Regions from separate parts of the Streptomyces sp. SID14515 genome, predicted to be linked through region 2. Evidence: riboswitches for the same ligand, from Rfam matches in the RefSeq annotation. Region 2 holds a riboswitch; the other holds the start of a gene.
What was found. Region 2 has a riboswitch for glycine ahead of gcvP (aminomethyl-transferring glycine dehydrogenase). Riboswitches for the same ligand answer to the same signal wherever they lie in the genome.

Region 1: linked by a shared signal. The riboswitch ahead of gcvT (glycine cleavage system aminomethyltransferase GcvT) and the one ahead of gcvP (aminomethyl-transferring glycine dehydrogenase) in region 2 are both predicted to bind glycine.

Annotation. Positions count from the first base shown of each region.
Region 1 covers NZ_JAAGMH010000001.1:117,107-132,738, reverse strand. The annotation lists gene glyA (serine hydroxymethyltransferase) at 1-788, opposite strand, end outside; gene gcvH (glycine cleavage system protein GcvH) at 808-1,185, opposite strand; gene gcvT (glycine cleavage system aminomethyltransferase GcvT) at 1,318-2,433, opposite strand; glycine riboswitch at 2,607-2,704, opposite strand; gene G3I54_RS00550 (AAA family ATPase) at 2,868-3,560, shown strand; gene G3I54_RS00545 (enhanced serine sensitivity protein SseB) at 3,632-4,402, shown strand; gene G3I54_RS00540 (enhanced serine sensitivity protein SseB C-terminal domain-containing protein) at 4,612-5,370, shown strand; gene G3I54_RS00535 (ABC transporter substrate-binding protein) at 5,664-7,334, shown strand; gene G3I54_RS00530 (ABC transporter permease) at 7,420-8,424, shown strand; gene G3I54_RS00525 (ABC transporter permease) at 8,426-9,388, shown strand; gene G3I54_RS00520 (ABC transporter ATP-binding protein) at 9,395-10,387, shown strand; gene G3I54_RS00515 (oligopeptide/dipeptide ABC transporter ATP-binding protein) at 10,384-11,607, shown strand; gene G3I54_RS00510 (trimeric intracellular cation channel family protein) at 11,626-12,285, shown strand; partial or broken gene G3I54_RS00505 (thioesterase family protein) at 12,366-13,230, shown strand; gene G3I54_RS00500 (YafY family protein) at 13,278-14,261, shown strand; gene G3I54_RS00495 (MerR family transcriptional regulator) at 14,278-15,111, opposite strand; gene G3I54_RS00490 (DUF2268 domain-containing putative Zn-dependent protease) at 15,141-15,632, opposite strand, start outside.
Region 2 covers NZ_JAAGMH010000110.1:21,214-36,845, forward strand. The annotation lists gene G3I54_RS25740 (MerR family transcriptional regulator) at 1-203, shown strand, start outside; gene G3I54_RS25745 (bifunctional nuclease family protein) at 257-730, shown strand; gene G3I54_RS25750 (MerR family transcriptional regulator) at 899-1,525, shown strand; gene G3I54_RS25755 (DNA polymerase IV) at 1,633-3,099, shown strand; gene G3I54_RS25760 (PRC-barrel domain-containing protein) at 3,012-3,392, opposite strand; glycine riboswitch at 3,525-3,622, shown strand; gene gcvP (aminomethyl-transferring glycine dehydrogenase) at 3,816-6,701, shown strand; gene G3I54_RS25770 (DUF5999 family protein) at 6,805-7,011, opposite strand; gene G3I54_RS25775 (hypothetical protein) at 7,330-7,914, opposite strand; gene G3I54_RS25780 (glutamate--cysteine ligase) at 8,407-9,912, shown strand; gene G3I54_RS25785 (substrate-binding and VWA domain-containing protein) at 9,954-11,747, opposite strand; gene G3I54_RS25790 (CPBP family intramembrane glutamic endopeptidase) at 11,932-12,711, shown strand; gene G3I54_RS25795 (PhzF family phenazine biosynthesis protein) at 12,787-13,608, opposite strand; gene G3I54_RS25800 (hypothetical protein) at 13,766-14,011, opposite strand; gene G3I54_RS25805 (DUF6400 family protein) at 13,995-14,258, opposite strand; gene G3I54_RS25810 (MFS transporter) at 14,463-15,632, opposite strand, start outside.

The sequences.
Region 1 (15,632 bases), on a different contig from region 2:
TCCAGCGGGCCGCCCTGCTGACCCGGGAAGACCGCCGAGTTGATCTTCTTGGCGAGCTCCTGGGTGGAGAGGATCACGCCGCCGCGCGGACCGCCGAGGGTCTTGTGCGTGGTGGTGGTGACGACATGGGCGTGCGGCACCGGGTTGGGGTGCAGACCGGCCGCTACCAGGCCCGCGAAGTGCGCCATGTCGACCATCAGATACGCGCCGACCTCGTCCGCGATCCGGCGGAAGGCGGCGAAGTCCAGCTGGCGCGGGTAGGCGGACCAGCCGGCCACGATCAGCTTCGGCTGGGACTCCTTGGCGAGGCGCTCGACCTCCTCCATGTCCACGACGCCGGTCTCGTCGACGTGGTACGGGACCACGTTGTAGAGCTTGCCGGAGAAGTTGATCTTCATGCCGTGGGTCAGGTGACCGCCGTGGGCCAGGTTCAGGCCCATGATCGTGTCGCCCGGCTTCAGCAGCGCGAACATCGCGGCGGCGTTCGCCTGCGCACCGGAGTGCGGCTGGACGTTCGCGGCCTCGGCGCCGAACAGGGCCTTGATCCGGTCGATCGCGATCTGCTCGACGACGTCGACGTGCTCACAGCCGCCGTAGTAGCGGCGGCCGGGGTAGCCCTCGGCGTACTTGTTGGTGAGGACGGAGCCCTGCGCCTCCATGACGGCGACCGGAGCGAAGTTCTCCGAGGCGATCATTTCGAGGGTGGACTGCTGACGGTGGAGCTCGGCGTCGACGGCGGCGGCGACGTCCGGGTCCAGCTCGTGGAGGGAGGAGTTCAGAAGCGACATCAGGGGGTCCCTTAAGGTCTCAGTTGCCGGAGAACGCGGTGTACTCGTCGGCGGAGAGCAGATCGGCCGGCTCCTCCGCGACGCGCACCTTGAACAGCCAGCCGCCCTCGAAGGGAGCGGAGTTCACCAGCGAGGGGTCGTCCACGACGTCCTGGTTGGCCGCCGTCACCTCACCGGTCACCGGCGAGTACAGATCGCTGACGGACTTGGTCGACTCCAGCTCACCGCAGGTCTCGCCCGCGGTCACCGTGTCACCGACCTCCGGAAGCTGGGCGTAGACGACGTCACCGAGCGCGTTGGCCGCGTACTCCGTGATGCCGATGGTGGCGACGCCGTCCTCGACGGCCGACAGCCACTCGTGCTCCTTGCTGTACCGCAGCTGCTGGGGGTTGCTCATGACCTGAATTCTCCTGTACGCGGGGGAGTGCTGATGAACGGTGGTCTTACGGTGTGAGACGGAGGTACGTCACTTCCGTGACGCCTGCGCGCCGGTGAGGAGGGCCCGGAATGCGCCGTTCCCTCCGGGATATCACTTCTGGCGCTTGTAGAACGGCAGCGCGACGACCTCGTACGGCTCGTGCGTGCCGCGGATGTCCACGCCCACGCCCTCGGTGCCCGGGGCGGCGAAGGCCGCGTCCACGTACGCCATGGCGATCGGCTTGCCCAGGGTCGGGGAGGGGGCGCCGGAGGTGACCTCGCCGATCACCTTGCCGTCCGCGACGACCGGAAAACCGGCGCGCGGGACCCGGCGGCCCTCGGCGACCAGGCCGACCAGCTTGCGCGGCGGGGCGGTCTCGGCGCGCTCGGCGGCGGCCTTCAGCGCCTCGCGGCCGACGAAGTCGCCCTCCTTCTCGAACTTCACGACCCGGCCGAGGCCCGCGTCGAACGGGGTCAGCGCGGTCGTCAGCTCGTGCCCGTACAGCGGCATGCCCGCCTCCAGGCGCAGCGTGTCCCGGCAGGAGAGGCCGCAGGGGATCAGGCCGTGCCCGGATCCGGCCTCGGTCAGCGCCCGCCACAGCTGCTCGGCGTGCTCGGGCGCGACGAAGAGTTCAAAGCCGTCCTCGCCGGTGTAGCCGGTACGGGCGATGAGCGCCGGAACCCCGGCGACCGTGCCCGGCAGGCCCGCGTAGTACTTCAGCCCGTCCAGGTCGGCGTCGGTGACGGCCTTCATGATGGCGGGGGACTCGGGGCCCTGGACGGCGAGCAGCGCGTACGCGTCCCGGTCGTCGCGCACCTCGGCGTCGAAGCCCTCGACGCGGGCGGTCAGCGCGTCCAGCACGATCTGCGCGTTGCCCGCGTTGGCGACCACCATGTACTCGGTCTCACCGAGGCGGTAGACGATCAGGTCGTCCACGATGCCGCCGTCCTCCTGGACGATCATCGTGTAGCGGGCCCGGCCGTTGCCGACGGTGGCGATGTTGCCCACCAGCGCGTAGCTCAGGAAGGCGGCGGCCTCGGGGCCGGTGACGGTGATCTCGCCCATGTGCGACAGGTCGAAGAGGCCGGCGCGGGTGCGTACGGCGTTGTGCTCGTCGCGCTCACTGGCGTACCGCAGCGGCATGTCCCAGCCCGCGAAGTCGGTCATGGTGGCGCCGAGCGAGCGGTGCAGCGCGTCGAGGGCGGTGAGACGGGGGGCAGTGCTCATGGATACGGCTCCAGGGCATGACGACGTCAGGACGAATCCTCCCCATCTGTCATCGGAACCTGAGAGGTTCGCCGATAGCCCCTGACGGGGTATGCCCCTGGGGGCGCCCCTGTTCAGGGGGCTCGGCTTGCACCTTGGGTGGAGCCGCAGGGCGGCTCGCTTTTCAGATCTGCCTCATCCACGCGGTACGGGGCCTGAGAGATTCAAGGGAGGATCTTGCTCCTTCGGCGCCCGGCTCACACTGTGGCCGGAACTCTCCCGCGCGGATTCGAACGGCCGGTATGCAGTTGGCGGGGTCATCATCGCACGCATTGGTGGAGAGTGGGGGGTCAGGTCCCCACGCAGGTGAAGGCGGCGAGGGCAGTTGTGCCGTATTGCCTTTTCTTTACACTTCAGGAGCAGGTGTGGGTGACCCGACGGCAGGGGGATGGGCGATGACGTTGCAGCGGTCGGCACCGACCGCGGGGGTCGCGCACGACGCGATGCCCGCACAGCCCGGCGCACCCGTGAGGGAACTGCTCATAGAGGGTGCGCCGGTGGTACGCGACCTGCGCGGGCGCGCCCGCTGCGGTCCGTACTGCCTCGATTTCACCGCCGGTGACGTCGTAGTGGTCTCCGGGCTCCCCGGCAGCGGGAAGTCGACCCTCATCCGACGGGCCGTGCGCGGCCGCGCCATCGACTCCCAGAACACCCGCGACAGCTGGGCCGCGGCCCTGCCCCGCTTACTGCCCTACGCCCTCTACCGCCCCCTGGTGCGCGCCGCGCACTACCTCGGCCTCTGGAACGCCCTGCGCTCCGGTGAATCCGTCGTCGTGCACGACTGCGGCACCCAGACCTGGGTACGCCGCTGGCTCGCCCGGTACGCCGTGAGCCGGGGCCGCGCCCTCCATCTGATCCTGCTCGACGTGACGCCCGAGGTGGCCCGGCAGGGGCAGCGCGAGCGCGGCCGCGGGGTCTCCGGTTACGCCTTCGCCCGCCACCGGCACGCGGTGGCCCGGCTGCTCCGCGACACCGAGCAGGGCCTGCTGCCCCCCGGCTGCGCCTCCGCGGTGCTGCTGGACCGGGTGGCCGCGGGAGCGCTCGGACGGATCTCCTTCACGGAGGCCGAGGTCTCCGCCACCCGCTGAAGGTTAGGGTGCTGGCCGGAGCACGACGGCCGCCGCGCGCGGCCGAGGCGGTCGAGAGAGGCACAGAGGCAGTGGACATTCCGGCACCCGCACCGGCCCACCCCCAGCAGAGGTGGCCCGCCAACGAGCTCGAAGAGGTGCTCACGGCCTCGCTCGGCGTCCCGGACGCGGGCGGCCGCCTCGTCGAGGTGCTCGGCCGCAGCTCCGTCTGGGTGCCGCTGCCGGGCGGCGGCAGCCCCGCGAGCGCGGACCTCGACCTGCCGATGATGGAGATCGACGGCGCGGCCTTCGTCCCCGTCTTCAGCTCCGAGGCCCAGTTCCTCAGCTGCGTCGGCAGCCATATGTCCTTCGCCGTCGCGCCGGCCCGCGACTTCGCCCGGGGCCTGCCCCCGCAGGTCGGCATCGCGGTGAACCCGGGCGGCGCGGTCGGCATACCGCTCCCGCCACCCGCCGTCGCCGAGCTCTGCCGGGCCGGCCGCACCGCCCTGGACGGGCCCGCCACCGGCGGCCGGGTCAAGCTGTACGAACCGGACTGGCAGCACGACCCGGTCGACTTCCTCACCGCCGTGTCCGAGGAGTTCGAGGCCACCGGCGTGGTGAGCACCGCCCGCCGGGCGCTGGCCAGCATCGAGGGCGGCGACCCGGTCCTCTTCGTCGGCGTCGAGTTCGCCACCTGGGACGGCGCGGGCCAGAGCGCGCCCATGGACGCCATCGGCCGGGCGCTGGGCCGGGTCCAGGTGCCCTGGCCGGTCAACCTGGTCCTGCTGGATGTGGCCCAGGACCTCGTCGGCGACTGGATGCGGGAGAGGGTACGCCCGTTCTACCGGCGCGAGGGCCACTGATCCACCGGTACGAGGCCCGTCGGCGGCAGCAGGACCGGACGCCGCCGGACCGTGGCGTCAAGTCGGTGTCAGAAGTGGCGCATAAGCTGGTTTGATGGCGTGGTCGCTCCCGTGTGCCCGGGAGCGGTGGCGTGAACGCGATGGATCGACGAGGGGCGGGACCCAGGGTGAGTGCGTCAGGCACTGCGGCGGCCGGGAAGGTCGAGCACATGCTGCGCCAGGTGACCCCCGGGCGTTACGACACCTACGAGGCGCTGCTCGCCGCGGTCGCCGAGGGCCGGATCTGGATGCTGCTCTGGCACGGCACGGCCGGCTCACCGGACGCCCAGTACGGCAACATGGAGATCGACGGCCTGGGCTACGCCCCCTGCGTCACCTCCGCCCAGGAGCTCTCCGCCAGCGGCTGGAACCGGTCCCACGAGCTGGTCACCGGACGGGATATCGCCCGCGCCCTCTTCCCCGACCGCTGGGGCATCTGGCTCAACCCGCACGCCCCCGGCGGCGGCGTCGGCATCCCCTGGCTCGACCTGCGGCGCATCGCCACCGGCCTGGACCGGCTGCCCGCCGGACCGCTCCGGCTCTCCGAACCCGCCATCGAACTCCCGCAGTTCTACGCCCTGCTCACCCAGAACGCCCACCGCACCCCCGCGATCCGCTCGCTGCGCCGCGCCTGGGTGCACCCGGCGGTCGGCGTCCCGTACCTCGCGATCGGCCTGGACCTCTACGACACCGGCCGCGCCGCTGTCGAATCGGTGCGCGAGATGATGCGGCAGTCGGTCGGCGCGGTCCCCGACGGGCTGCCCGTCTCCACCGTCGCCATGTCCGACGAGTACGACCCGGTCGGCATGTGGCTGCGCGCCAACACCCGCCCCTTCTACGACCGCGAGGCACACGCCCCCGCCGGTCCGCCGCCCCTCGCCGCCCCCGGATACGGCTACCCGCCCCAGGGCATGTCCGGCGGATCCTGACCGGGTCCACGCCCCTGCCCCGCTGAGCCCCGGACCAGGGTCGAGCGGTCGGGCGCGCCCGCCGTCTCCGTACTCGGGCGCCCGCCCCTCCGCCTCCGGTCACCCTCCGTCGAACACCCCTCGATGTCCGGCTTGTTAACTTCCCCCGGGAGGATGTCCCGGAACTGGACGGTTTGTTAACTGTCCGGGTCTCGACTAGGTCTCACCGCTATCCGGACTGTTCTCTTGCGGCAGGCACCGTCTGTAGTGTGCGGCCATCAAACCTCACCACATGGCGAACCAGGGGTGGACCCATGCGAATATTCAAGTCCCGGGCTGTCCGGGCGATCACGACAGCGGTCGCTGTCGGTCTGATCGCCACGGGCTGTTCCAGCGAGCGGGACGAAGGCGGCTCCAAGGGGGGCGACAAGAACACCTTCGTCTTCGCCGGAGCCGGTGACCCCGGTTCCCTCGACCCGGCCCTCGCGAGCGACGGCGAGACGTTCCGCGTCACCCGTCAGGCCTTCGAGGCGCTTCTGGAGCACGAGCCCGGTGGGAGCAAGCTCGTCGGCGGCCTCGCCGAGACGTGGGAGAGCGACACGGCCGGCAAGGTCTGGACGTTCAACCTGCGCAAGGGCGTGAAGTTCCACGACGGCGAGGCGTTCAACGCCGCCGCGGTCTGCGCGAACTACGACTACTGGTTCAACTGGACGGGCACGTACCAGTCCAGCGCGGTCTCCTACTACTGGCAGACCATCATGGGCGGGTTCGCGAAGAACGAGGACCCCGAGACGCCCAAGCCGAACTACAAGTCCTGCACCGCCAAGGACGAGAACACGGCTGTCATCGAGGTCAACGAGCCCTCGGCGAACCTCCCGGGCGGCTTCTCGCTCCAGGCCCTGGCGATCCACTCGCCGAAGGCCCTCAAGGAGTACGCGAAGCAGAACGCGACCGCCAAGGGCGACGCGATCACGTACCCGAAGTACAGCCAGGAGGCCGGCACGGTCGCCGGCACCGGCCCGTACAAGATCGTGAAGTGGAACAAGGGGAACAAGGAAGTCTCCCTGGAGCGCTTCGACGACTACTGGGGCGAAAAGGCCAAGGTGAAGAACCTGGTCTTCCGCACCATCTCCACCGAGGAGACCCGCCGCCAGGCGCTCCAGGCCGGTGACATCGACGGCTACGACCTGGTCGCGCCGGCCGATGTGACGACGCTGGAGAAGGAGGGTTACGAGGTTCCGACCCGTGACGTCTTCAACATCTTCTACGTCGGTATGAGCCAGTCGGCCAACCCGGCGCTGAAGAAGCCCGAGGTCCGTCAGGCGATCACGCACGCCATCGACCGCGAGAACCTCGTCAACACCCAGCTGCCCGAGGGCGGCAAGGTCGCGACCCAGTTCATGCCCGACACGGTCGCCGGCTTCTCGGACAAGGTGAAGACGTACCCGTTCGACACCGCCAAGGCGAAGGACCTCCTCAAGCAGGCCGGCGAGGAGAAGCTCTCCATCGACTTCTGCTACCCGACCGAGGTCACCCGCCCGTACATGCCTGCCCCGCAGGACATGTTCGAGCTGATGAAGGCCGACCTGGAGAAGGCCGGCATCACCGTCAAGCCGAAGGCCATGAAGTGGGCCCCGGACTACCTGGACGCCACCGAGGCGGGCTCCTGCGCCCTGCACATGCTCGGCTGGACCGGTGACTTCAACGACGGCTACAACTTCATCGGCACCTGGTTCGCCGGACCGGACAAGCAGTGGGGCTTCAAGGACCAGAAGGTCTTCGACGCCGTGAACGCCGCTTCCAAGGTCACCGACCCGGCCGCCCGCACCGAGGCCTACAAGAAGGCCAACGAGGCGATCGCGGAGTACGTCCCGGGCGTGCCGATCTCGTCGTCGCCGCCGGCCATCGCGTTCGCCAAGAACGTCAACCCGCCGAAGGTCTCCCCGCTGACGCAGGAGAACTTCGCCGAGGTCTCCTTCAAGTAATCGCACACCAGCGGGTCCGCCCGGCCACAGCAACCAGGTGGCCGGGCGGACCCGCATCGACGCACGTGAGAAAGGGGCATGCGGGGTGCTGCGACTCGTCGTAAGAAGACTTCTCCAGCTCATTCCCACCCTGCTCGGCCTGTCGGTCCTGCTGTTCCTCTGGCTGAACCGACTGCCCGGCGGACCCGCCTCAGCGATCCTGGGCGAGCGGGCCACCGAAGCCGAAGTAGCGAGAATCAACCGGGCACTCGGGCTCGACGAGCCGGTCCACGTCCAGTACTGGCGGTTCCTCAAGCGCATCTTCGAGCTCGACCTCGGAACCTCCACCCAGACCGGCCAGCCGGTGTGGGACGAATTCACCCTGCGCTTCCCGGCCACCGTGGAGCTCAGCGTCGCCGCCATCCTGATCGCCGTGGTCGTGGGCATCCCGATGGGCTACCTGGCGGCCAAGCACCGAGGCGGATGGCTGGACGTCGCCTCCGTCTCCGGATCCCTCCTCGGCATCTGCATCCCGGTCTTCTTCCTGGCCATGCTGCTGCGCGGGATCTTCTCCGTGGAACTGGGCTGGTTCCCGAGCCAGGGCCGGCTGACCACCGGACTCAACGCCACCGACATCACCGGATTCTCCGTACTGGACGGGTTGTTGACCGGCGAACTCGACGCGAGCTGGGACGCGATCATGCACTTGATCCTGCCCGCCGTCGCGCTGGCCTCGATCCCGCTCGCCGTGATCGTCCGGATGACCCGCGCCAGCGTCCTGGAGGTGCTCGGCGAGGACTACATCCGCACCGCCGAGTCCAAGGGCCTGGACAAGAAGACCGTGCGCGGCCGCCATGTGCTGCGCAACGCCCTGCTGCCCGTGATCACCGCGGTCGGCCTGCTGACCGGCAGCCTGCTCTCCGGTGCGGTGCTCACCGAGTCCGTCTTCGACTTCGGCGGCATCGGCTCCTTCATCCGTACCGCGATCGACGGCCGTGACTACCCGGTCCTCGTCGGATTCATTCTCTTCATCGCGATGGTGTACGTGCTCATCAACCTCCTGGTCGACCTCGCGTACAGCATCATCGACCCGAGAGTGCGGGTGCACTGACGTGACGATCATGACCAACAAAGCAGACAAGATCGACCGTCTCGCCGAGCTGACCCAGAGCACCGAGACCGTCACCGGCACCAGCCTGTGGCGCGAGGCGTTCCGCAGGATGCGCTCCAGCAAGATGGCGATCATCGGCGCGGCGATCATCACCGTGTTCATCCTCGTCGCGATCGTCGGCCCCTGGGTCGCCCCGCACGGGCCCACCGCGCAGAACTGGCGCAGCGAAGTCTTCCCCAACCAGGGCAAGTTCGTCGGCATGCGCGGCGAGAACTGGTTCGGCCTGGACCACCTGGGCCGCGACATGTTCTCCCGCTGGCTCGTCGGAGCCCGGCAGACGCTGCTCGTCGGTGTCGTCTCCATGCTCATCGGCCTGATCGTCGGTGCGCTGGTCGGTGTGCTCTCCGGAGCCGCCGCCACCCTCGGCGGCAAGGTCGGCCAGCGCGTCGACACCGTGATCATGCGCTTCACCGACATCATGCTGTCGCTGCCCTCGCTGCTGCTCGCCGTCTCCATCGCCGCGGTCCTCGGGCAGTCGCTGACCACCGTGATGATCGCCGTGGGTGTCGTCCAGATCCCGATCTTCGCCCGCCTGCTGCGCGGTTCGATGCTCGTGCAGGGCGGCGCGGACTATGTGCTCGCCGCGAAGGCGGTCGGCATCCGGCGCAAGCGGATCGTGCTCACACAGATCCTGCCGAACTCGCTGAGCCCCGTGATCGTCCAGGCCACCCTGAGCCTGGCCACCGCGATCATCGAGGCCGCGGCCCTGTCCTACCTGGGCCTCGGCAACCCCGACCCGGCCGTTCCCGAGTGGGGAGTGATGCTCTCCCAGGCGCAGCGTTTCTTCGACAACGAGCCGATGATGGCCGCCTATCCGGCCGTCGGGATCATCATCACCGCCCTCGGCTTCACCCTGCTCGGCGAGTCCATGCGCGAGGCCCTCGACCCGAAGTTGCGAGGCTGAAGTCCCATGTCACTGCTCTCCGTTGAGGAACTCAGCGTCACCTTCACCGCCCGCGGCCGCAAGGACGCCACGGCCGTGGACGGCGTCTCCTTCGAGGTCGACCAGGGCCAGGTCGTGGGCCTGGTCGGCGAGTCGGGCTGCGGCAAGTCCGTGACCTCGCTCGCCCTGATGGGGCTGCTGCCCCGCAAGGCCGCGAGGATCGGCGGCCGCGCCGAGTTCGACGGTCAGAACCTGCTGACCATGAACGAGCGCAAGCTCCGCGATCTGCGCGGCAGCCAAATGGCGATGATCTTCCAGGACCCGCTCTCCTCGCTGAACCCGGTCGTCCCCATCGGGATCCAGGTCACCGAGATCCTCCAGCGCCACCGCGGGCTGAAGGGCGAGAAGGCCCGCAAGGAAGCCGCGTCCCTGCTCGACCGGGTCGGCATCCCCGACCCGGACCGGCGGCTCAAGGAGTACCCGCACCAGCTCTCCGGCGGTATGCGCCAGCGCGCGCTGATCGCCATGGCGGTCGCCTGCGCCCCCCGGCTGCTGATCGCCGACGAGCCGACGACCGCGCTGGACGTGACGATCCAGGCCCAGATCCTGGAGCTCCTGAAGGAGCTGGTCGACCAGGAGGGCACCGCCCTGCTGATGATCACGCACGACCTCGGCGTCGTCGCCGGCCTCTGCGACGAGGTCAACGTCCTCTACGCCGGCCGGGCGGTGGAATCGGCGGGCCGCCGCGAGCTGTTCGCCCATCCCACCCACCCGTACGCGCACGGACTGCTCGGCTCCATCCCGCGCCTCGACGCACCGCGCGGCGAACCGCTGCACCCGATCCGCGGGTCCATCAACGACAAGATCGCCTGGGCCGACGGCTGCGCGTTCGCACCCCGGTGCGACCACTACACGATGGAGTGCCTCACCGGCACCCCCGAACTGACCGAACCACGCACGGCCGGACACCAGGTGCGCTGCGTCAACCCGGTCCTGCCCAAGGCGGAGGTCCCGGCATGAGCCTGCTCGAACTGGACGGCGTCAAAGTCCACTTCCCGGTCAAGAAGGGCCTCTTCTTCGACCGTACGGTGGGCCACGTCTACGCGGTCGACGGCGTCTCGCTGAGCGTCGAGGCCGGTCAGACGTACGGCCTGGTCGGCGAGTCGGGCTGCGGCAAGACGACGCTCGGCCGCGCGGTCCTGCGGCTGAACGACATCACCGAGGGCGGGGTCGTCTTCGACGGCACCGACCTGGCGAAGCTGCCCGCCGAGGAGATGCGGGCCTTCCGCCGCCGCCTCCAGATGGTCTTCCAGGACCCGCTGGGCAGCCTCAACCCCCGGCAGAACATCGAGTCCATCCTGTCCGAGGGCATGGCTGCCCACGGCATCGGCAAGGACGCGGCGGAGCGCCGGGAGAAGATCAAGGACATCCTCGCCAAGGTCGGCCTGCCGTCCAACGCGATGTCCCGCTACCCGCACGAGTTCTCCGGCGGCCAGCGCCAGCGCATCGGCATCGCCCGCGCGCTCGTCCTGGAGCCGGACGTGATCATCTGCGACGAGCCGGTGTCCGCGCTGGACGTCTCGGTCCAGGCGCAGGTGATCAACCTGCTGGAGGAGCTCCAGGAGTCGCTGGGCCTGACCTACCTGGTCATCGCGCACGACCTGGCGGTCGTCCGGCACATCTCGGACGTCATCGGGGTGATGTACCTCGGCGGGCTCGTCGAGGAGGCCCCGAGCGACGCGCTGTACGCGGGGCCCCGGCACCCGTACACCAAGGCGCTGATGTCGGCGGTCCCGGTGCCCGACCCCGAGGTGGAGGACCGCCGCGAGCGGATCCTGCTCCACGGCGACCTGCCCTCCCCGGCGAACCCGCCGACCGGCTGCCGCTTCCACACCCGCTGCCCGTGGGTGCAGGAGACCAAGTGCGCCACGGAGCGTCCGCCGCTCCTGGACACCGGCGACGGGCACAAGGTGGCCTGCCACTTCACGGCCGAGATCGAGGCCGGCACGGTGAAGCAGACCCTGGCGACCGGCATCGAGGCGGTCATCGGCACGGAGACGGTGGCGGCCGAGGCGGTGGAGGTGTCGGAGGGCGAAGCCCCCGAGACCGCCGACGCTCCGGCGGAGAAGGCCGACAAGGCCGACGAGGCCGACAAGGCCGAGAAGGGCGAGCCCGCGGCCGTGCCGGCTCAGGCCGACGCGGAGAGCGCCGAGCGGGCGGAGGGCAGCCCCAAGGTCTAGTACCGGCACAATTGCCCGGTGCTCACCGAACTGTTCACGCCCTCCGTCCAGCATGCGCTCGACCTCGTCGGGATCTTCGTCTTCGCGATCTCGGGCGCCCTGCTCGCCGTCCGCAAGAACTTCGATGTCTTCGGCATCGCGGTCCTCGCGGAGGTGACAGCGCTGGGCGGAGGGCTGTTCCGCGATGTGATGATCGGCGCGATCCCGCCGGCCGCCTTCACCGACCTCGGCTACTTCATCACCCCGCTGTTCGCCGCCGTGCTGGTCTTCTTCCTCCACCCGCACGTGGAACGCATCCAGGTCGGCGTCAACGTCTTCGACGCGGCGGGGCTCGGCCTGTTCTGTGTGACCGGCACGGTCAAGGCGTACGAGTACGGCCTCGGGCTCACCGCGTCGGCGGCGCTGGGCCTGGCCACCGCGGTCGGCGGCGGTGTGCTGCGCGACGTCCTGGCCAACGAGGTGCCCTCGCTGCTGCGCTGGGACCGCGACCTGTACGCGGTGCCCGCGATCGTCGGCGCGACCATGGTGGTCCTGTGCATCCGCTTCGACACCCTCAACGCCCTGACCAGCGGCCTGGCGGTGATCGCCGCGTTCGTCCTGCGGCTGCTGGCGCTGCGCTTCCACTGGCGGGCGCCGCGCGCGTACAACCGTTCCTCCGCGCGGGCCGAGGAAGCCTGAGGTCCGGCGCCGAGTATGCCGAGTATTGCGGTACCCAAAAAGCTACCGCTCAGTAGGGTGATGGATGTACCGTGCATGCCATGGCACAGGCAGCGACTGAGGCGGCGCAGACCGCACGGGCAACCATCGGCGACAGCGAGTTCGACCGGGACACCGCGGTCACCCTGCGCGAGGAGGGCGTCTACGACGCCGAGCTCTCCGCGGGCTGGACCATCATCCACGCCGTCAACGGCGGCTATCTGCTCGCCCTGCTGGGCCGTGCGCTCGGCGAGGCCCTGCCGCACTCCGACCCGTTCTCGGTCTCGGCGCACTACCTCACGGCCTCCGTGCCGGGCCCCGCCGTCGTCCGTACCCAGATCGTCCGCACCGGCCGCACCCTCTCCACGGGCCAGGCCTCCCTCTTCCAGTACGCCGAGGACGGCAGCGAGATCGAGCGCATCCGGGTGCTGGCCACCTACGGCGACCTGGACACGCTCCCCGACGACGTCCGCACGACGGCCCTGCCGCCCGCGATGCCCGACCGGGACCACTGCCTCGGCCCGAGCGACGGCGCGCCCAGGATCCCCGGCAGCTCCGCCATCACCGACCGCCTCGACATCAAGCTCGACCCGGCGACCGTCGGCTGGGCCGTCGGAGCCCCGTCCGGCAAGGGTGAGATGCGCGGCTGGTTCGGCCTGGCCGACGGCCGCGACCCGGACCCGCTGTCGCTGCTGCTCACCGTGGACGCCCTGCCGCCGACCTCGTTCGAGCTGGGCCTGTCCGGCTGGACCCCCACCGTCGAGCTGACCACCCACATCCGCTGCCGCCCCGGGCCCGCTGCGCGTCGCCATCACCACCCGCAACCTCGCGGGCGGCTTCCTGGAGGAGGACGCGGAGGTCTGGGACAGCGCCGACCGCCTGGTCGCCCAGTCCCGCCAGCTGGCCAAGGCCCCGCGCGGCAAGTAGCCACAGCACGCAGTCGTAGCACCCGGAGATCCGGTCATCATGGACCGGTGAAATCCGACCGGCTGCTCTCCGTCCTCCTGCTGCTCCAGACCCGGGGCACGGTCCCCGCCACCGAGCTGGCCGAGCGCCTCGACGTCTCCGTACGCACCATCTACCGCGACGTCGAGGCGCTCTCCGCCGCCGGAGTGCCCGTCTACGCCGAACGCGGCCGGTACGGCGGCATCGCGCTGCTCCCCGGCTTCCGCACCGACGTCACCGGTCTCACCGCCGACGAGGCGCGCGCACTCTTCGTGTTCACCGCCGACGACGCGCACGCCGCCCTGGGCCTGGACGCCGCGCTCGGCTCCGCCCTGCGCAAGGTCATGGCCGCCCTGCCCGCCCCGCACCGCCCGGCCGCCGAGGAGACCAGCCGCCGGATCCTCGTCGACCCGGCCCGCTGGACGATCGGACCCAGAGCGGCCGTAGACGTCGCCGAACTCCACGAGGCCGTCCTCGCCGACGTGCGGCTGCGCCTGCGCTACCGGCACAGCGGCGCGGACGCCCCGCGCGACTACACCGTCGACCCCTACGGCCTCGTCGTGAAGGCCGGCGTCTGGTACCTGGTCGCGGACCTCGACGGCGACTCGCGCCTCTTCCGCGCCGACCGGATCCACACGGCCGAACCCACCGAGGATCCCGTACGGCGGCGCGCCGGGGCGGAGTTGGCGGGGGTGTGGGAGACGCTGCGCGCCGGGGTGGAGCAACGCCCCTCGGCGGTACGGCTGCGGGTCCGGGTGCACCGCCCCCGCCTGGAGCTCTTCCGGCGGCTGAACGCGGGCGCGCTGACCGGGGAGCCGCAGCCGGACGAGCCCCGGCCGGGGGAGGAGCCGGGGCAGTGGCTGCTGGCGGAGCTGGCCGTGTCGGAGATCAACTGGGCGCGGTCCCTCCTCGCCTTCGGGCCGGCCGTGGAGGTCCTCGACCCGCCCGAGGCCCGAGTCCTGCTGGCCGAGGCCGCCGCCCGGGTCGTCGAGATGTACGCGGCCGACGGCTGACCCGGCCCGCCGCCCCTCACTCCCAGCTCGCGGACTCCGGATCGACGCCGTGGGCCCGGGCGTTCGCGGAGATCACCGCGCACAGCCAGTCGTTGAGCCCGGGGGCGATCGCGTCGTAGTACGCGGCGTAACCGGGATCGGTGACATACGTCCGGCCGATGCAGACCTGCATGGCGTACGTGCAGTCGAAGTACGTCGAGATCTGCGCCCGGTGCCGCTCCGCGAGGGCGTTCGCCCGGTCCGAGCCGGCGGCGACGCCGGTACGGCAGGCCTCCGCGAGGTCGGCGGTCAGGGCCTCGGTGGTCGCCGCCACGTCCTTCCAGTCCTCGGCGCTCATCCCGGCCGCCCGCTCCGCGTACTGCGCCCACTGGTCCGTGCCGCCCCAGCGTTCCTCGGCCTCTCCGGCCCAGCCGGGCCGCCAGTCGGCCCCGAAGATCTCCACCTGCTCCTCGGGCGTCAGCCGGATCCCGGGCCTCGACTCCACCAGCATCCGGTCCACCGCCCCGACCATCCGCTCCAGCCGGGAGATCCGGTCCACGAGCTGCCCCCGCTGCCGGCGCAGATGCTCGCGCGCGTCGACCTCCGGGTCGTCCAGGAGCCGTCCGATCGCGGCGAGCGGGATGCCGATCTCGCGGTAGACGAGGACCCGGTGGAGCCGGGCGACGTCGTCGTCCCCGTACACCCGGTAGCCGGCCCGGGTGCGCCCGCCCGGCCGCACGAGACCGATCGTGTCCCAGTGGTGCAGCGTCTTCACACTGACCCCGACGAGCGCGGCGGTCCGTCCGACGGTCAGCCCGTCCGTCCGCCCGTCGGCGGGCGGTTCTCCGGGGCGGCGCTCCTCGTTGCTCACCGGCCCAGTCTCCCGCAGCCGGAGCCGGGTCATGCGGTGGTCGGCACGCCGGCGCCGGCCAGGATCTCCCGTGCGGGCAGGGCGACGCTCGCGGCGGCGGTGAGCCCGGTGGCCGTGAGATGGGCGTCCACGAAGCGCAGCCCGGCCGCGTACCCGGCGAAGTCCGGCAGCCCGACCGGCTCCTGCCCCAGTCGACGAGCGGTGCGGTCGCCGAACACGTACGGGGACAGGTTCCGCATGCCCGCCACGTCGATCCCGGCCGCCACCTTCGCGCAGACCTCGTCCAGCTCCGGGCCGTGCAGGGAGGTCGCCCAGGGGCCCATGGCGGCCTCGCCCGCCAGCTCCCGCACGAACGCCTCGGCCAGCCCCTCGGCCACCACCTGTTCGCCGACCGTGACCGCCATCGGGTCCCAGACCACGTTGGCGTAGCGGACGTTGTGGTGCAGCTCGTGGGCGGCGGCGTGCCCGATCTTGGCCAGGCCGGTTTCGGTGGGCCACATCATCAGCAGGATCGCGCCCGG
Region 2 (15,632 bases):
TGGAACCGCGGCATCTTCGCGCCATGCGGGCCTCCGCCGACCGGGAGGCGGGGCTGGTGGAGCAGCTGGTCGCGCCCCTGCGCCGGCACCGTAATCCGCAGACCAGAGCCCATGCCGAGGCCACCGCGAACGAGCTCGCCGAGCTGTCCGTACGGCTGCACGCGGCACTCGTCCAGAGCGCTCTGCGCAGCCGTCTGCACTGAGCTCGGCGGAGCCCGACTACCCAAACATGGCGAGCACGTCCTAGGGTTGCTGTGTGAACGAGCTCGACGTTGTCGGTGTCCGGGTGGAAATGCCCTCCAACCAACCGATCGTTCTCCTGCGTGAAGTGGGAGGCGACCGGTACCTCCCCATTTGGATCGGTCCTGGGGAGGCGACCGCGATCGCCTTCGCCCAGCAGGGCATGGCGCCCGCCAGGCCGCTGACCCATGACCTGTTCAAGGATGTGCTCGAGGCCGTGGGCCAGGAGCTCACCGAGGTCCGGATCACGGACCTCCGCGAAGGGGTCTTCTACGCGGAGCTCGTCTTCGCCAGCGGAGTCGAGGTGAGCGCCCGGCCCTCCGACGCCATAGCGCTCGCCCTGCGGACCGGCACGCCGATCTACGGCAGTGACGGCGTGCTGGACGATGCGGGCATCGCGATCCCCGACGAGCAGGAGGACGAGGTGGAGAAGTTCCGCGAATTCCTCGACCAGATCTCTCCGGAGGACTTCGGTACGAACAGTCAGTGACCGTCCCGCAGGGGTGCCGTCAGCGCATCCGACAAGCCTTTCCCGGAAACGAGACACGGGAAACCACCCTCAGGGTGATTATCACTCGGCGTGCCGAGTGTGGCGATCGTTGACGCACCCCGAGTGACTGCCTACCTTCGAGTGGGCAGGTCAAGGACGGAGGTCGGCGTGAGAAGCAGCGGCGACGGTACGGCGGCGGGTGGGCCGTATCCGCAGCACGGCAGTGGAGCCGACCACGCCATCAGGCAGCCGGTTCAACCGGCGGCGGTGGCAGCGGGCGGCGTGGCAGCGGCGAGCGATGCCGACGACATCGGCTATCGCGGACCTACGGCGTGCGCGGCGGCGGGGATCACCTACCGCCAGCTGGACTACTGGGCGCGTACGGGACTGGTGGAGCCCAGTGTGCGCCCGGCCTACGGGTCGGGCACCCAGCGTCTCTACAGTTTCCGGGACGTGGTCCTCCTCAAGATCGTCAAGCGGTTCCTGGACACCGGGGTCGCTCTGCAGAACATCCGCACCACGGTCCAGCACCTACGGGCCCGTGGTTTCCAGGACCTCGAACGCATGACGCTGATGAGCGACGGGGCCACGGTCTACGAGTGCTCCTCGCCCGACGAGGTCGTCAGCCTGCTCCAGGGCGGGCAGGGGGTCTTCGGGATCGCCGTCGGCGTCGTCTGGCGGGACGTGGATGCGGCACTCTCGCAGCTGCACGGCGAGCGGGTCGACACCGGCGAGACGCTCGTCGGGCACAACCCCGCGGACGAACTGGCGCGGCGACGTAACCGCGCCGGCTGAGCAGCGCACGACGAACGGACGACGAACAGCACGGCAACGGGACGGTCCGGCGCTCCTTCGAGCGCCGGACCGTCCCATTGTCAGTGCCGTAGGGCAGCATCGACGGTGTGAGACCCGCGCCCACCATCCTCCACCTGGACATGGACGCCTTCTACGCGTCGGCGGAGCAGGCGGCCAAGCCGAGCCTGCGCGGCAAGGCGGTCGTGGTGGGCGGCCTCGGACCGCGCGGGGTGGTCGCCACCGCTTCGTACGAGGCCCGGCGCCTGGGCGTGCACTCGGCGATGCCCACCGCACAGGCCCGGCGGCTCGCACCGAACGCGGCCTATCTGGTGCCCCGCTTCTCGCTGTACCGCACGGTGAGCGACCAGGTGATGAAGCTTCTCGGGCGGCTGTCGCCCCTGGTGGAGCCGCTCAGCCTGGACGAGGCCTTCGTGGACCTGGAGGCCGGTGGCACGGCCGAGGACACGGCGTCGGCCCGGGCGGCGGGGGAGGGGCTGCGGGCGGCCATCCGGGCGGTGACCGGCCTCAGCGGATCGGTCGGCCTGGCCGGTTCCAAGATGCTCGCCAAGATCGCCTCCGAGGAGGCCAAGCCCGACGGGCTGCTCGTCATCGAGCCGGGCACCGAACGCGAACTGCTCGCCCCCATGTCCGTCCGCATCCTGCCGGGGGTCGGCCCGGCCACCGGTGACCATCTCAGACGCGCGGGCATGACCACCGTCCACGACCTGGCCGAGGCGGGCGAGGCGGAGCTCGTACGGCTGGTCGGCAAGGCCCACGGCCACGGGCTGTACCGGATGGCGCTGGGGCTCGACGACCGGCCGGTGGTCGCGGAGCGGGACGCCAAGTCCGTATCGGTGGAGGACACCTTCGACGTGGACCTGCACGACCGGGTGCGGGTGCGCGCCGAGGTGGAGCGGCTGGCCGTACGGTGCGTGGAACGGCTCCGCGCCGCCGACCGCTCGGGCCGCACGGTGGTGCTGAAGGTCCGCCGCTACGACTTCTCCACGCTGACCCGCTCCGAGACCCTCAGAGGCCCCACGGACGACCCCACGGTGGTCCGTGAGGCGGCGGGGCGGCTGCTGGAGTCCGTCGACACCACGGGAGGCGTGCGGCTGCTCGGGGTCGGCGTCACGGGGCTTGCCGACTACACGCAGGAGGACCTGTTCGCCCAGGCCGCCGACGCCCGGGAGCTCGCGCAGCGGGCCCAGGAGGACCGGGCTCCGGTAGTGGCGGGCGGCGCCGAGGAGGCCGTGCCCGAGCCCGAGCCGGACAGCGGGGAGCTGCTCGCCGCGCGACGCTGGCCCGCCGGACACGATGTGCGCCACGAGGAGCACGGGCACGGCTGGGTGCAGGGGAGCGGCATCGGCCGGGTCACCGTCCGGTTCGAGGAACCGTGGAGCGCACCCGGCCGGGTCCTCACGTTCCGCATCGACGATCCGCTGCTGCGGCCCGCCGACCCGCTGCCGCTCGTCCGCGAGCCGGCCGACTACTCCTCCTGGCCGGCCAGCCTGCCGAAGTCCCGGTCGGACGCCGGATCCGCCGCAGCCTCCGGGGGTGGGGAGTCCAGCCCGTAATGCCGGTAGAGCTGCAGTTCCTGCTCGGGCGAGAGGTGCCGGCCGACGCCGAAGTCCGGCGCGTCCTTGATCAAGGCGCGGTCGAACGGGACGCGCAGCGCGTCATCGGTGAATTCGCTCGGTTCCAGGGGGACGAAGGCGTCCCTGCTGAACAGGCCGGTGCGGACGGCCGCCCACTCGGGCACGCCCGTCGCGTCGTCGAGATAGACCTCATCCACCGTTCCGATCTTGGCGCCCTTGCGATCGAATGCCTTGCGGCCGATCAGGCGGCGCGGATCGATATCGGTCTGCACGGTGCCTCCCACTGGTCGCAACTGCTCAGGGTGGTCCCTGTTGCTCCACCAGCACCACACAAGTGCAGATCCGTGGTGTCGGCCACTCGAGAGCTCCGGCGCGGTGGCCGCTGGTAGGCTGGCAGTGGCTGCTGACCCCGTGCGGGAGAGTCCTCCGGTGCAGAATCCGGAGGCGCCGAAGGAGCAACTCCTCCCCGGAATCTCTCAGGCCCCCGTACCGCACGGTTGAGGTCACTCTGGAAAGCAGGGCGGTTCCGTGCGGGCGCAGGCCCGGACGGACTTGACCCTCACCGACGGTGAAAGTCGGCACGCCCCCGGGCGGGCCGGTGAAGCTCTCAGGTTGAGATGACAGAGGGGGAGGCCGTTCGGGCACCCGCGCCGTGGTGCCCCTCGCAGGTCGTGACAGACCAGGAGGCCTCCACCATGACCCCCCGTCGCACTCCGCTCTCCCAGCTGGAGCAGGGCATTCCGTTCGAGCAGCGCCACATAGGGCCCGACGCCGGAGCCCAGGCGAAGATGCTCGCCCAGGTCGGCTACGGCTCCCTCGACGAGCTCACCGCCGCCGCGGTGCCCGACGTGATCAAGAGCGCGGAGGCCCTGAACCTTCCGTCGGCGCGCACCGAGGCGGAGGTGCTGGCCGAGCTGCGCTCGCTGGCCGACCGCAACCAGGTGCTGGCCCCGATGATCGGCCTCGGCTACTACGGCACCTTCACGCCGCCCGTCATCCTGCGCAACGTCATGGAGAACCCCGCGTGGTACACGGCCTACACGCCGTACCAGCCGGAGATCTCCCAGGGCCGCCTCGAAGCCCTCCTGAACTTCCAGACGATGGTCGCCGAGCTGACCGGGCTGCCCACCTCCGGCGCCTCCCTGCTCGACGAGGGCACCGCGGCCGCCGAGGCGATGGCCCTGTCCCGGCGCGTCGGCAAGGTCAAGAAGGGCGTCTTCCTGGTCGACGCCGACACCCTGCCCCAGACCGTCGCGGTCATCGAGACCCGCGCCGAGCCCACCGGCGTCGAGGTCGTCGTCGCCGACCTGAGCGACGGCATCCCCGCCGAGATCGCCGAGCGCGGCGTCTTCGGCGTCCTGCTCCAGTACCCGGGCGCCTCCGGGGCCGTGCGCGCCATCGAGCCCGTCATCGAGCAGGCCCACGAGCTCGGCGCGATCGTCACCGTCGCCGCCGACCTGCTGGCCCTCACGCTGCTCACCTCGCCCGGCGCGCTCGGTGCCGACATCGCCGTCGGCACCACCCAGCGCTTCGGCGTGCCCATGGGCTTCGGCGGCCCGCACGCCGGCTTCATGGCGGTCCGCGAGAAGTTCGCCCGCTCCCTGCCCGGCCGCCTCGTCGGCGTCTCCGTCGACGCCGACGGGAACAAGGCCTACCGCCTCGCCCTCCAGACCCGCGAGCAGCACATCCGCCGCGAGAAGGCCACCAGCAACATCTGCACCGCGCAGGTCCTGCTCGCCGTGATGGCCGGGATGTACGCGGTCTACCACGGCCCCGAGGGGCTGCGGACGATCGCCCGGCGCACCCACCGCTTCGCCGCGATCCTGGCCGACGGTCTGCGGAGCGCCGGCGCCGAGGTCGTGCACGGCGCGTTCTTCGACACCCTGACCGTGCGCGTGCCCGGCAAGGCCGCGGACGTCGTCGCGGACGCCCGGGAGCGCGGGGTCAACCTCCGCCTCGTCGACGCCGACCACGTCTCCGTCGCCTGCGACGAGACCACCACCCGTGCGCAGATCTCCGCCGTCTGGGCCGCCTTCGGCGCCGAGGGCGACATCGAGGCGCTGGACGCCACGGTCGCCGACGCGCTGCCCGAGGCGCTGCTGCGCTCCGACGACATCCTGACCCACCCGGTCTTCCACCAGCACCGCTCCGAGACCGCGATGCTGCGCTACCTGCGCAAGCTCGCCGACCGTGACTACGCGCTGGACCGCGGCATGATCCCGCTCGGCTCCTGCACCATGAAGCTGAACGCGACCGCCGAGATGGAGTCGATCACCTGGCCCGAGTTCGGCGCGCTGCACCCCTTCGCCCCAGCCGAGCAGGCGCAGGGCTTCCTCACCCTCATCCGTGAGCTGGAGGAGCGCCTGGCCGAGGTCACCGGCTACGACGCGGTGTCCATCCAGCCCAACGCCGGCTCCCAGGGCGAGTTCGCGGGTCTGCTGGCCGTCCGCGCGTACCACCGGGCCAACGGCGACGACCAGCGCACCGTCTGTCTCATCCCGTCCTCCGCGCACGGCACCAACGCCGCCAGCGCCGTCATGGCGGGCATGAAGGTCGTCGTGGTGAAGACCGCCGACGACGGCGAGGTCGACATCGCGGACCTGCGCGCCAAGATCGAGCAGCACCGCGACGAGCTGGCCGTGCTCATGATCACCTACCCGTCCACGCACGGGGTGTTCGAGGAGCACGTCGCCGACATCTGCGGCGAGGTGCACGACGCCGGCGGCCAGGTCTACGTCGACGGCGCCAACCTCAACGCGCTGGTCGGGCTCGCCAAGCCCGGCAAGTTCGGCGGCGACGTCTCGCACCTGAACCTGCACAAGACCTTCTGCATCCCGCACGGCGGCGGCGGCCCCGGCGTCGGCCCGGTCGGCGTCCGCGCGCACCTGGCCCCGTACCTCCCCAACCATCCCCTCCAGCCCGCCGCGGGCCCGGAGACCGGTGTGGGCCCGATCTCGGCCGCCCCGTGGGGCTCGGCGGGCATTCTGCCGATCTCCTGGGCGTACGTCCGTCTGATGGGCGGCGAGGGCCTCAAGCGGGCCACGCAGGTCGCCGTGCTGGCCGCGAACTACATCGCCAAGCGCCTGGAGCCGCACTTCCCGATCCTGTACAACGGCCCGGCCGGTCTGGTCGCGCACGAGTGCATCGTGGACCTGCGCCCGATCTCCAAGGCGACCGGCGTCTCCATCGACGATGTGGCCAAGCGCCTGATCGACTACGGCTTCCACTCGCCGACCATGTCGTTCCCGGTGGCCGGCACGCTGATGATCGAGCCGACGGAGAGCGAGGACCTCGCGGAGCTGGACCGGTTCTGCGACACCATGATCGCGATCCGCGCCGAGATCGAGAAGGTCGCCTCGGGGGAGTGGGGCAAGGACGACAACCCGCTGGCCAACGCCCCGCACACCGCGGCCGCGCTCGGCGGCGACTGGGAGCACGGCTACAGCCGCGAGGAGGCCGTCTTCCCGGCCGGGGTGTCCGCCGCGGACAAGTACTGGCCGCCGGTGCGCCGGATCGACGGGGCCTTCGGCGACCGGAACCTGGTCTGCTCGTGCCCCCCGCTGGACGCGTACGACGACTGAGACCGCCTGTCGTAGGGCGTGCGCCGTGAGCGGCGTGCGCCGGACATGCGTCGGGGCCGGTGCGGAGATCTCTCCGGGCCGGCCCCTTCTCGTACGACCGTCCTCAGGCGGCCTTCACCACGCGGCCGGCTGCCAGCGGCCGGTGCGGGGCGATGATCTGCCCGTCGGGCAGTAGTTCGCCGGTGTCCTCGAAGAGCAGGACGCCGTTGCACAGGAGGCTCCACCCCTGTTCGGGGTGGTGGGCCGTCAGGCGGGCGGCCTCCCGGTCGGGTGAATCGGCGGTGGGGCAGGGTGGCTGGTGCTGGCACATGGATGGGTTCTTTCGCTGCGTCGAGTCGAGTGTCCTGCGGCTGGATGAGGTGTTCATGGCCGCCCCCGTATCAGTCGGTCCGGTCCCAGTGTTGCCCTACGGGGAAGAATCCGCAGGGATTTCGCTGCAGCACCCGTACTCCTCCCATGACGCATCACCCGCGCGGACGGTTCACCGCAACTGCACTGTCCCTTTGGGTGGTTCGGGGTGGCCGGATGGGGCTAGTCCGTGTGAGCAGCACACCGCCCCCGCAGTGATCCCTTCCGTCGGTGTGCGGATCGGGGTCGCTGCGGGGGCGGTGTGCCGGGACGGCGCCGGTCAGGCCGAGCTGAGGAGCGGCCCCGGGGCCACGCGCAGCGAGATGACGGGCAGCAGATCGGCGACCCGGTGCGGGCGATGGGCGGCGATGCCCGGTGGGGCCGGCGCCAGGGGCACCAGGACGTCCGTCGGCGCGAGCACCCCGCCGGCGGGATCGGCCTCGGTGTCGCCGTGCAGCCAGAGGGTGAGCATGTACAGCTCAGGGATGGACAGCAGTCGCGCCTGGCAGGCGGTGGCCGACGCCTCGGCCTGCCGGACGGCCAGCTCGGTCGAGGCGAGGTAGGGCCCCTCGAAGAAGTGCGAGAACGTCCAGCCGTCGGGGGTGAGCACCGTGTCCGCCGCGGCGACCGCGCGGCCCTCGCTCCGGATCAGGAAACGCCAGGCCGCGAGGCGTGTCAGCGGTGCGGTCCTGGCGGGAGTGATCCGGTCCAGCACATGGACGGGAAGCGGTAGTTCGGGGCTCAGCGGTCCCTGGACGGACCGGAGAGCGGACGTTTTGGCCTCGCGGACGGCGGTGGGAGAACCGAGGGCCGCGAGAACGCTGCGCAGGGCGGGCGCGGGAGCCGAGGGGACATGCAGCGGCATGGTGGGTCGCCTCTCACTTCGGAGACACGGTGGAGCTTGGGCGGGTGCAGACGGCGCTGTCGGCATGCGGGCATGCGGGCCGGAGACGGCCGGTGACGGGCGAGTCGTATCGATTCTCTGCCTCGTTGAGCGGAGTTTATATGACGCATGTTCACACAGTGTTTCCGCTAGCAGCCGCGGATATGTCGCACAAGGCGTCATCCGGCCTTCGAATCGCGGTATTCCTGGTGATTTGAGACCGTGTTGTCGACGCCGACCTGGCGTCCTTCCGGCGGTGCGGTCGGCCGAAACTCGTCGGTGTTTCCGCCACGCATGCTCCGGCCGAAAATGCGGGGAGCCGCATGCCGCGGGAATGTGCCCCCGGTCTCCTTCAACCAGACTATCGGGTATCGGAGGCCCGTGGGGGCGTTACGGATCACTCCCGCTGGGCATTATCGATCGTGATGCGAGCGGCCTGGGCCGCGGGCCGCCCACTGGAGGAGGGACCCCTAGATGGGGGAGAAGGTCGTGGCGGAAGCCGTTGACCTGTCCGATCGACAGGCGTACCGCACCAAGCTCAACCAGTGCCTGGAGGCTCTGGGCAGACTCCTGGCGGAGCGGAGGTTCGACCGTCCGCGGAACCTGATGGGGCTGGAGATAGAGCTGAATCTCGCGGGTTCCGACGGGTTGCCCCGGATGATGAATCAGCAAGTGCTCCAGCGCATCGCGAGCCGGGATTTCCAGACCGAACTGGGGATGTTCAATCTCGAAGTGAATATCGTCCCGCACCGCCTCGGCGGCCGGGTATTCGATCAGCTCTCCGAGGAGTTGCGGACCGGTCTCGCCTATGCCCACCGCAAGGCGGGGGAGGTGGACGCGGGGATCGTGATGATCGGAATCCTGCCCACCCTGGGCGAGCACGACGTGGTGTCCGCGAATCTCTCGGACGTGGACCGCTACACCCTGCTGAACGATCAAATGGCGGCCGCCCGGGGGGAGGATTTCGCCCTGGATATCGAAGGCGTCGAGCGACTGGTCTGCACCTCGCCGTCGATCGCCCCGGAATCGGCCTGCACCTCGGTCCAGCTGCACCTCCAGGTGACGCCCGCCCGGTTCGCCGACGTGTGGAACGCGGCTCAGGCGATCACCGGCGTCCAGATCGCACTGGGCGCCAACGCCCCCTTCCTCTTCGGCAAGGAGCTGTGGCGCGAGTCCCGGCCGCCGCTGTTCCAGCAGGCCACCGACGTACGGCCGCCGGAGCTGGCGAACCAGGGCGTGCGCCCCAGGACCTGGTTCGGTGAGCGCTGGATCGGCTCCGCCCACGAGCTCTTCGAGGAGAACCTGCGCTACTTCCCGCCGCTGCTGCCGATCTGCGACGACGAGGACCCGCTGAAGGTGCTGGACGAGGGCGGGGTGCCCGAGCTGGCCGAGCTGGTGCTGCACAACGGCACCGTCTACCGCTGGAACCGCCCGGTGTACGGGATCGCCGACGGCGTCCCCCATCTGCGGGTGGAGAACCGGGTGCTGCCCGCCGGGCCGACGGTCACCGATGTGATCGCCAACGCCGCGTTCTACTACGGGCTCGTACGGGCGCTCGCCGAGGAGTCCCGGCCGGTGTGGAACAGGCTGCCGTTCGAGGCCGCCGAGGAGAATTTCACCGAGGCCTGCCGGCACGGCATCGAGGCGGAGCTGCTCTGGCCGCGTCCCGGCCGCTCCGGCGGACTGGCGAAGATCTCCGCCGTACAGCTGGTGCGGGAGGAACTGCTCCCGCTGGCCGCCGCGGGGCTGGACGCCTGGCATATCGAGCCCGCGGACCGGGACCGCTATCTCGGAGTGATCGAGGAGCGCTGCAAGCGGCGCGTCAACGGGGCCTCCTGGCAGGTGGCCACGTACCACCGGGCCCTGGACGCCGGGCTCGGGCGGGACGCGGCGCTCGCGGCGACCACCCGTCGCTATGCCGAGCTGATGCACGCGGGGGAGCCGGTGCACACCTGGCCGGTGGGCTTCCCGGCCCCCTGACGCGGGGTGCCGGACGCGCCGCGCGGGGGCCTGTCGGCCGGTCATTCCTGCGCGGCGCGTCCGTTCTGCCCCGCCGCCATGATGGCCTGCAGGATCACCGCCTGGATCTCCGCCGGGTCGCTCACCTCGTAGCCGTCGCCGCCGGTGACCCGCGCGATCTCGGCGACCTCGTCGCGGTCCGCGTCCGGGCCCACCGCGATGGCGATGACCGGTACGGGGCGCTCCGGATCGACCAGCTTCTTCAGCTCGGCGATGAGCCCGGTCCGCGAGATGCTGTTCTCGTCCTGGTTGGAGCCGTCGGTGAGGATCACCAGGGCGTTGAACTTGTCCTTCCGATACGTCGACCGGGCCTCCTTGTACGAGGCCAGCGTCGTGTCGTACAGCCCGGTCGCACCGCCCGGCACCGGCTCCAGGCCCGCGAACGCGGCCGTGAGCCTCTCCCGGTGGGTTCCGCCGCCCGCCGCCGGGTCGCCGAGCCGCTTCGTGGGCATGAGCCGCCGGTAGTCCTTGTCGCCGTCCAGCGTGGTGGCGAACTCCCACAGCCCGATCTCGTCGTTGGGGGTGAACTGGCCCAGCGCCTGGATTAGAGACTCCTTCGTGACGTCCATCCTGGACTGGCCCCGGCCCGGTACGAGTGTCGCCATGGAGCCGGAGGCGTCGACCACGGTGGTCAGCCGGGCGCTCTGCACGGTGATGGTCCACATCCCGAGCGTCTCCTGGAGCACCTTCGCCGAGGGCGCCTCGGCGGCCTGTTCGGCGTACGGCTGGGGCTTTCGGCCGCCGGCCGCCGCGACGAGCGAGTCCTTCGCGGTCCCGTCGCCGGCCCGGAACCCGTGCTCGGCGAACGTGGCCCGAGCCTCCCGGTCGCCCAGCAGATTCATGAAGCGCAGGGCCGCGCGGGACTCCGCGGTGCTCAGCCGCACCTCGTTCACCAGTGTGTACGGGTAGTCCAGCAGCGGCGTGCCGTCCTCGGGGTAGAAGAGGTCCAGCTTGCCCCCGCCGGTCGCCTCCGCGTTGTGCGTGAAGGCCGACTGCTCGGAGATCAGGACCGCCTGGTTGCGCTTCGGGTTGCCCTCCTCGGCCCCTGACGTGCTGCGCGCCAGGGTCTCCAGCACCTGCGCGTCGCCGTCCGACATCCGCTCGGCGAGCACCTTCGCGGTCTGGGCGACCCGGGTGTCGCTGTCCCCGCCCTGCCGCGCGGACGAGGCGCCGATGCTGGTGAGCGCCAGCAGCCCGGTGGCGCTGCGCGCCGGATCCGCGGCGCCGAGGCGTACCCGGTCGGAACCGAGCGCCGCCGCGACCAACTCGGCCCAGGAGTACGTCTTCTCGGGCCACCCCAGCGTCTGTGCGGCGGACGGCACCATGGCCAGCGCCACCGGTGAGGAGGCCACTGAGTCGGACGGGGAGACGGGGATGCCCTCGCCCAGCCCCTTGGCCCGCTCCAGCCACAGGTCGGAGTCGGGCAGCCAGACCTGGAAGTCGGGATCCGCGCCCCCGGCGGCGAGCGCCTCGGCGACCTTGTGCGAATCGCGGGCCAGCACCTCCACCGCGAGGCAGCGGCCGTCGGCCCTGACCTCGTCCGCGCGGGCCTGCTCGGCCACGGAGCGTACGGCGGGGGCGATGTCCGGGGAGGCGACCACGGACAGACGCACGGTGGAGTCCTCGCAGGAACCGGAGAACGACAACAGGCCGCCCTTGACCGCTACAGCCGTTCCCGCCGCCACGGCGAGGACGAGCAGGGTGGCGATGGCGACCGTGCGACGCCGGCGCCGGGGGCTTCGGCGGTCCCGGCGTCCTTCGGTCGCGTGGCCGTCGGGCAAGCTATGACGTCCCATGTCGGTGGTGCCCCTCCTTGAGGATCAAACAAGGAAAGGGGGACCGCGCCATCAGCGATGGCGGTCGTCCCCCGGCCTGTCGCGCATGATCTTCGTACGTGCTTTCGAGACACTAGCGGGACGGTTGGCGGGATGAGACGCGATTGCAGAACAAAAGGCAGGTGTGCAGGTGGAGGCCGGGCGCGTGGCTGATTCTTTTCCCCAAGAGGCCGTGTCACGAAGGATCTTGCGGACCGAGGTGGTGCTGGTCCTGGCGCTCTCGCTGGGCGCCAGTGCACTGTCCTCCCTCATCAGTTTTGTCGGATCACTGACGAAACCGGGAGGCTTGAAGGACCAGGCGGCGAAGCTCAACGGCTCGTACGCTCCGGACCGCCCATGGCTTGATCTGTCATGGCAAATGTTCGGAATCGCAACGGCTCTGGTGCCGGTCGCGCTGGTCGCGCACCTGCTGATCCGGGAGGGAACGGGCCTGCGGGCCATCGGCTTCGACCGGGCCAGGCCCTGGTTCGACCTCGGGCGGGGAACCCTGGTCGCGGCCGGCATCGGCAGCGCCGGGCTGGCCTTCTACCTCGTGGCGCACGCCACCGGATTCAACCTGACGGTCGTCCCCGAATCCCTGCCCGAGGTCTGGTGGAAGTACCCCGTACTGATCCTCTCGGCGATCCAGAACTCCGTGGTGGAGGAGGTCATCGTCGTCGGGTATCTGCTGCGCAGACTCGGGCAGTTGGGCTGGACGCCGATGGCGGCCCTGGTGGCCAGCTCCGTGCTGCGCGGTTCGTACCACCTGTACCAGGGGATCGGCGGCTTCATCGGCAATGTGGTGATGGGCGTCGTCTTCGTGCTGCTCTACCGGCGCTGGGGCCGGGTGGGCCCGCTGGTCGTCGCGCACGCGCTCCTGGACATCGGGGCGTTCGTCGGATACGCGCTGCTCGCGGGCCGGGTCGGCTGGCTGCCGACGCCCTGAGTGCGGTGCGGTGCGGTGCGGCGAGAGGGCGAGGGGGGTGCGCCGGAGTTCGGCGCACCCCGGTGGGGCCGTCGGTCAGAGCGTGGTGAGCAGTTCGCCGTCGATCACCGTGACCGCGCTGCCGGTCAGCAGAGTGCGCTCACCGCGCAGTGCGGTGCGGACCAGGCCCGAGCGGGCGGATGCCTGGAGTCCGGTGAGGTCGTCGCGGCCGAGGCGGGCCGACCAGAAGGGGGCCAGCGCGGTGTGGGCGCTGCCGGTGACCGGGTCCTCGTCGATGCCGACGCCCGGGAAGAAGCCGCGCGAGACGTAGTCGTAGCCCCGGGCGGGGTCCTCGGCCTCTGCGGTGGCGATGACGCCGCGCCGGGAGTGGGCCACCAGCGCGGCGAAGTCCGGTGCGAGCGCCCGTACGGTCGCCTCGTCGCGGAGTTCGACGAGCAGGTCGCCGATGTGCTCGCCGGTGTCGTGCACCGAGACGGGGTCGGCCCCGAGGACGTCGGCGAGACCGTACGGCACCGGCTCCTCGGTCAGCGGGGAGGTCGGGAAATCGAGGGTGAGGGAGCCGTCCGCGTGGGCGGTCGCGGTCAGGATCCCGCAGCGCGCGGCGAACCGCACCGGGCCCGAGGCCAGGCCCGTGGTGTGCAGGACATGGGCGGTGGCGAGCGTCGCGTGCCCGCACATGTCCACCTCCGTGGCCGGGGTGAACCAGCGCAGCGCCCAGTCGGCCGTGCCGCCCGGCGGCAGCGGGTGGGCGAAGGCCGTCTCGGAGAGGTTGACCTCGGCCGCGATCTCCTGAAGGCGCTCGGCGGCCGGGAACGCGCCGCTCTCCAACAGCAGCACGCCGGCGGGGTTTCCGGAGAAGGGGCGGTCGGTGAACGCGTCGACGATGCGAATCCTCATGGGGCGACCGTAGGTCGGCGGCGCGGAGATCGGCCAAGGCCAATTCCGGGTGTCTGGCCCTTGTCCGCCCCCGCCGGGACCCGCCCGAGGAGGTTCACCGGCTCAAGGAGGAGAACGGCGAGGACATCGTCGAGGGCCTTCGCGGCGGGAGCACCCTTCAGGTACGCCGCGGCCTGAGCTCGACCGGCGTACGGCCGGGGCGGGTGTCGAGCGACCAGGTGTGCGTACAGCCGGGGCACTGGAGGTGCAGCACCGGACCGTTGTTGGAGATCAGATAGCGCCAGTGCTCGCCGCAGGTGCGACGGTCCGCGCAGGTCGCGCAGTGGCGGGCGTCGTCGCAGGCGGGGCAGGCCACCCAGGCGCGGCGGGCGATGTCCGCCTGCGGATCAATGGGCAGCCGCACGGCCCGGATCCTCGTCCGGCAGGACACCGGCGGCCACCAGCCGGTCGTAGGTGCGCTGCTGATCGGCGTCCAGGCCCGAGTAGAGCAGGGCGTAGGCCTCGTTCTCGCTGCGGAGGGCGGCCACCGGATCCCAGTCGGGCCCCAGCGCGGCGACGACCTCGGCCCTTCGCCGTGCTTCCTCGAAGGTCAGATCGATGGTGAAGGGGGTGAGCTCGGCTGTCCTGTCCTGATCCAGGGGTGCGTTCATGGCTGCGCTTCCGGTGTGGGAGGTGGAACCTCACCATCTGTACCAGGCCCGCGCAGCGACAGGGAAGGGTGACCTAAGTCGCCCGGCGGGGCTTCGGTCTCGCGGCCTCGGGGGCGCGTCCTCGGATCGGTGGGCGAGGACGGGTGGTTGTCCGTACGGGGGTGCGCACGGCGGCCCGGTCCGCGCGCGGCCTTGTGGCGTACGTCATAGCGTGAGCCTCCGTCCCAGGCGTACGAGCGGGGAGGCGGCCATGACGGCCGGGGACAGCATCATGCCCGCGGCCGCCGCCAGGAGGCCGGCGCGCAGCCCCCACTCCTGCGCGAGAAGGCCGCCGAGCAGCGAGCCGAGCGGGGTGCAGCCCATGCCGACGAAGGTGATCGTCGCGGCCGCGCGCCCCTGCATCCCGTCCGGCGTGACGGCCTGCCGTACGGACATGACGGTGACGTTCACCAACTGGCTGAAGGCCCCGAACACGAAGTTGACGGCGAGGAGCGCGAGGATCGTCGCGGTCGAGGGGCCGTGCAGTGCCGGTACGCACAGCAGTGCGCCGTTGCCGAGCACCGCTGCCGCCACGAGCACCACGCCGTGGCCGAACCGCCCCGGCAGCCGTGCGGCCAGGACCGAGCCCAGGAGCGCGCCCGGCCCGGTCGCCGCGAGGGCGAGCCCGACGGTGGCGCCCGGCAGGTGCAGTTCGCGCGGGAGGAAGAGGAGGTAGACGGTCATGGTGGCGGAGAGGGAGAACTGGAAGGCGGCCGAGGCGAGGCACACGGCCCGCAGCCAGGGGTTTCCGGCGACGAAGCGGAGGCCCTCGTGGATCCGGTGCCGGAGCCGGGAGGCCTGCTGTGGAACCGGCGCCACGCGCTCCGGTACGGCTTCCCTGCGGCGGATCCGCCGCAGGGACACGAACGACACCGCGAAGAACAGCGCGCCGGACGCGGTGGCGACCGGCGCCGACAGCAGGGACACCAGCGCACCACCGAGCGCGGGACCGCCGATCTGCGCGGCGGACCGGCTGCCCTCCAGCGCGCTGTTGCCCTGCACGAGCTGATCGCGCCGCACCATCCGTACGAGGGAGGCCTGGTGCGCCACGTCGAAGAGCACGGACAGGGCCCCGACGGTGAACGCCACCACGAACAGGGCGGGCAGACCGAGCAGTCCGAGGAGTCCCGCCACGGCTGCCGCGCCCAGCGCCACGGCGCGGGCGGCGTCGGTGAGCACCATCACGGTGCGGGCCCGCCACCGGTCCACCCACGCACCCGCGAGGAGCGAGAGCAGCAGGACCGGCGCCTGCCCCACGGCGCGGAGGACGCCCAACTGGCCCGCGCCGGCGTCGAGCGTCAGAACGGCGAAGAGCGGCAGCACGACGAGCGTGGT